DNA from 2 places in the Streptomyces sp. NPDC096048 genome. Region 1 is predicted to be linked to the other one. Evidence: riboswitches for the same ligand, from Rfam matches in the RefSeq annotation. Region 1 holds a riboswitch; the other holds the start of a gene.
What was found. A riboswitch is a leader RNA that binds a small molecule or an ion and turns the genes downstream of it on or off. The one in region 1 is predicted to bind cobalamin.

Region 1 (2,192 bases):
GTCCCCGCCCCCGGCGGGCGTGACCGAGGACCTGGCCGCGGCCGGTGCCCCGGGCTCCGCGTCCGACTCCAAGGCCCCCTCGGCCACCACCTCCGTCTGAACCCGCGCCCGGGTACGAAGGAAAGCGAACCTCCATGAGCATCGACTGGGCAGCTCTCGGCTCCGTCTTCGGGGTCAGCCTCGTGGCCACCGTGGCCCTGGTGGGCCTGTTCACCCTCGGCATCGTCGGCCTCTCCCGCCAGGAGCGGGCGGCCGGCCAGGGCGGCTCCGCGGCCCTCGCGGTCACCGGCGCGTACGCCTGCTTCGCGGCCTGCGCGGCGGCGGTGGCGTACGGCATCTACCTGATCGTCGCCTGAGCGACCGCGCACACCCCTGAGGCGGGGCGCGGGACGGACTCCGACCGTCCCGCGCCCCGCCTCTTCCCGTGCCGGCGCACACCGCCCGCGTGTGGGGCTTCGCACACTCCCCCGTTGCAGGTCAACGCCAGGTTGACGGGTGTTCGCGGGCCGTGGTGGACTGCCGGAGCCAATACGGCGGCAGGAGAGGAAGCCCGGTGCGAATCCGGCGCGGTCCCGCCACTGTGACCGGGGTACTGCCCCCGGGAGCCAGGAACTCTCACCGCCGGTCTCTTCTAACCAGGGCGCGGACACCCTGAGTGAGGACATATCGCCATGCGCGGCCGCCGTTCCAGGTTCAGCGGTTCCGGACACACCTCTTCCGGACACATCACTTCCGGACGCACCGGTACCGGACGCACCGGTTCCGGGTACACCGGCGACTCGCTCTCCCGCCCCGCGGCCGGTTGAGCCGTGCGCGCCGAACGCGTCTTCGCGTACGGCGCCGCCGCCGGCCTTCTCGGTGACCTCCTCCTCGGCGACCCGCGCCGCGGACACCCGGTCGCCGTGTTCGGCCGTGCCGCCGGTGCCGTGGAACGAGTGCTGTGGCGGGACCACCGGGGCTGGGGCGCGGTGCACACCCTCGTGTGCGCCGGTGGCGCCGCCGCCCTCGGCACCGCCGCCGCGCACGCCGTACGCCGCTCCCCCGCCGCCTCCGTCGCGCTGACCGGCGCGGCCACCTGGGCCGTCGTCGGCGGCACCTCGCTCGCCCGCGAGGCCCGGGCCGTCGGCCGTGCCCTGGAGGCCGGCGACATCGAGGCGGCCCGCGCCCGGCTGCCGCACCTGTGCGGGCGGGACCCGCAGGCGCTGGACGCCGACGGGATCGCCCGGGCCGTCGTGGAGTCCGTTGCCGAGAACACCTCGGACGCGGTGGTGGGCGCCCTGGTGTGGGGCGCCGTGGGCGGGGTGCCCGGACTGCTCGGCTTCCGGGCCGTGAACACCCTGGACGCCATGGTCGGCCACAAGTCCGCCAGGTACCGGCGGTACGGCTGGGCCTCGGCCCGCCTCGACGACCTCGCGGGCTGGCCGGGCGCCCGTCTGACCGCCGTACTGACCACCGTGGCCGGCGGCGATCCGCGCGGCGCCGTACGGGCCTGGCGCGCCGACGCCGCTCGGCACCCGAGCCCCAACGCCGGGCCCGTGGAGGCCTCGTTCGCGGGCGCCCTGGGCGTGCGGCTGGGCGGGACGCTCTCCTACGGCGGCCGGGTGGAGCACCGGCCCGTCCTCAACGGGGCCGCCGGGCGCGCCGTCCGGGCCGGTTCCGGCGACATCGACCGGGCCGTTCGGCTCTCCCGGCGCGTGGGCTGGCTGGCGCTCGGCGTGTGCGCGGGCGTGCGGCTGTTCGTGCGCGGGGCCGTCAGGAAGGGACGTACGACGTGAGCGGTCGCCTCCTCGAGAAGGGACGTACGTCATGAACGGTGGCCTGCTCGTCGCCGGCACCACCTCCGACGCCGGCAAGAGCGTCGTCACCGCCGGGATCTGCCGCTGGCTGGTGCGGCGGGGCGTCAAGGTCGCGCCCTTCAAGGCGCAGAACATGTCGCTCAACTCCTTCGTCACCCGCGAGGGCGCCGAGATCGGGCGGGCGCAGGCCATGCAGGCCCAGGCGTGCCGCGTGGAGCCGACCGCGCTGATGAACCCGGTGCTGCTCAAGCCGGGCGGCGAGCGCAGCAGCCAGGTCGTGCTGCTCGGCAAGCCGGTCGGTGAGATGAGCGCCCGCGGCTACCACGGCGGTCGGCAGCGGCAGTTGCTCGGCACGGTGCTCGACTGTCTGGCCGAGCTGCGGGGCACGTATGACGC
Region 2 (2,192 bases), on a different contig from region 1:
CCTGCAAGGGGCTGGCCTGGGGCATCGCGCTGGGCAGTCTGCGCGGCGGCCCGATCTTCCCGGCCGTGCTGCTGGGAACGGCGACGGCCATGGCCTGCTCCGGCCTGCCCGGCTTCGGCGCGACCCCGGCCCTCGCCCTCGGCATCTCCGCCGCGGCGGCCGCGGTGACCGGGCTGCCGCTGGCCAGCGCGGTGCTGGCGGTGCTGCTGGTGGGCGGGGACGCGTACGACCAGATGCCGCTGATCGTCACGGCGTCGGTGGTCGCCTTCGTCGTCACCCAGCTGGTACGCCGGACCGAACCGGGGGCGGAGGCGCAACCGCCGGAAGCGGCGCCGGGGACGGCACGGTGACGGAGCGCCGGGCCACCACCACGCGGACGGACGGCGCCCGATGGCGTACCGCCTGGCGCACGGCCCGGCCCTGGCTCACGCGGGCCGGCATCGCGGCGGGCACGGTCGTGGCCTACTTCCTCCTTCCCCTCGACCATCTGGGCCCCGGGCGTCCGGTACTGAGCTGGCTGCTGTTCGCCCTGGTGTTGACCTTCGTGGCCGTGCTGCTGCTCCGCCAGATCCGCCACGTCCTCGTCGACCGCCCGGAGACCCGGCCGGGTGTGGTCATCCCGCTGCTGATCATCCTGTCCGTGCACGCCTTCTCGGCCGCCTACTACGCCCTCGCCAAGCAGCCGGGCGAGTTCACCGGCCTGCGCACCCGCGTCGACGCGCTGTACTTCACCGTGGTGACGCTCGCCACCGTCGGCTACGGGGACATCACCCCGCGGGGTCAGGCCGCGCGGGTCGTGACGGTTCTGCAGATCGTCTACAGCTTCGTCTTCCTCACCGCCGCCGCGACCGCGCTGACCACACGCGCGCGCGACATGGTGGTCCGGCGGACCGAGCGGGACCGGCGCGGCTGACGGGGCCGTGCCGAGGCCCACCGGCCCGGAGGCCCGCTTGTCACTGCCCCGGTGGGAGCACTACTGTCGCCACGCCTTGGTGAACGGGAAATCCGGTGTGATGCCGGTGCGGCCCTCGCCACTGTGAATCGGGAAGTCCGGCTCCGGCCCTCGCGGGCAGCCACTGGATCCTTGCGATCCGGGAAGGCGGAGCACGGGCGGTGGTACCCGTAAGCCAGGAGACCGGCCAAGGCGCGTCGTCCATCCACGAGGTGCTGGAGAGGGTCTGCTGAGCCATGCACATAGCCGAGGGCTTTCTGCCACCGGCGCACGCGATCGCCTGGGGTGTCGCGTCCGCGCCGTTCGTCGTCCACGGAGTACGGTCACTCACCCGTGAGGTCAGGGAGCACCCGGAGAGCACCTTGCTCCTCGGCGCCTCCGGAGCCTTCACGTTCGTTCTGTCGGCCCTGAAGCTGCCGTCCGTCACCGGCAGTTGTTCGCACCCGACCGGCACCGGTCTGGGCGCGATCCTCTTCCGTCCGCCGATCATGGCGGTGCTGGGCACCATCACCCTGCTCTTCCAGGCGCTGCTGCTGGCGCACGGCGGGCTGACCACACTCGGCGCCAACGTCTTCTCGATGGCGATCGTGGGACCCTGGGCCGGCTACGCCGTCTACCGGCTGCTGCGCCGCTACGACGTGCCGCTGATGGTCGCGGTGTTCTTCGGGGCGTTCGTCGCCGACCTGTCGACCTACTGCGTCACCAGCGTGCAACTGGCGCTGGCGTTCCCGGACCCGAGCAGCGGGTTCCTGGGCGCGCTCGGCAAGTTCGGGTCCATCTTCGCCGTCACGCAGATCCCGCTCGCGGTGAGCGAGGGCCTGCTCACGGTCATCGTGATGCGGCTGCTGGTGCAGTCCAGCAAGGGCGAACTGACCCGGCTGGGCGTGCTGCTGACCAAGGCCGGCAAGAGCAGCACCGACGAGCCGGAGGCGGTGGCCCGATGAGCCGCGACACGAGGATCAACGCCCTGCTGCTGCTCGCCGTGGCCGCGCTCGCGGTGCTGCCGCTGGTGCTGGGTCTCGGCGACCACAAGGAGGAGCCGTTCGCCGGTGCGGACGTCGAGGCGGAGACGGCGATCACGGAGATCGAGCCGGACTACGAGCCGTGGTTCTCGCCGCTGTACGAGCCGCCGTCCGGGGAGATCGAGTCGGCGCTGTTCGCCGTGCAGGCCGCGATCGGCGCGGGCGTACTCGCCTACTACTTCGGGCTGCGCCGGGGCCGGCGGCAGGGCGAGGAGCGG

Region 2: it holds a riboswitch for cobalamin, as region 1 does, so the genes downstream of both, ACIQ6R_RS29160 (energy-coupling factor ABC transporter permease) here and ACIQ6R_RS08275 (cobalamin biosynthesis protein) in region 1, are expected to answer to the same signal.

Annotation. Positions count from the first base shown of each region.
Region 1 is NZ_JBIWGG010000003.1:56,576-58,767, forward strand. Features, by position in the region: gene ACIQ6R_RS08265 (anion permease) at 1-100, shown strand, start outside; gene ACIQ6R_RS08270 (hypothetical protein) at 135-356, shown strand; cobalamin riboswitch at 495-636, shown strand; gene ACIQ6R_RS08275 (cobalamin biosynthesis protein) at 810-1,775, shown strand; gene ACIQ6R_RS08280 (cobyric acid synthase) at 1,807-2,192, shown strand, end outside.
Region 2 is NZ_JBIWGG010000011.1:180,980-183,171, forward strand. Features, by position in the region: gene ACIQ6R_RS29150 (chloride channel protein) at 1-350, shown strand, start outside; gene ACIQ6R_RS29155 (potassium channel family protein) at 440-913, shown strand; cobalamin riboswitch at 974-1,159, shown strand; gene ACIQ6R_RS29160 (energy-coupling factor ABC transporter permease) at 1,189-1,896, shown strand; gene ACIQ6R_RS29165 (energy-coupling factor ABC transporter substrate-binding protein) at 1,893-2,192, shown strand, end outside.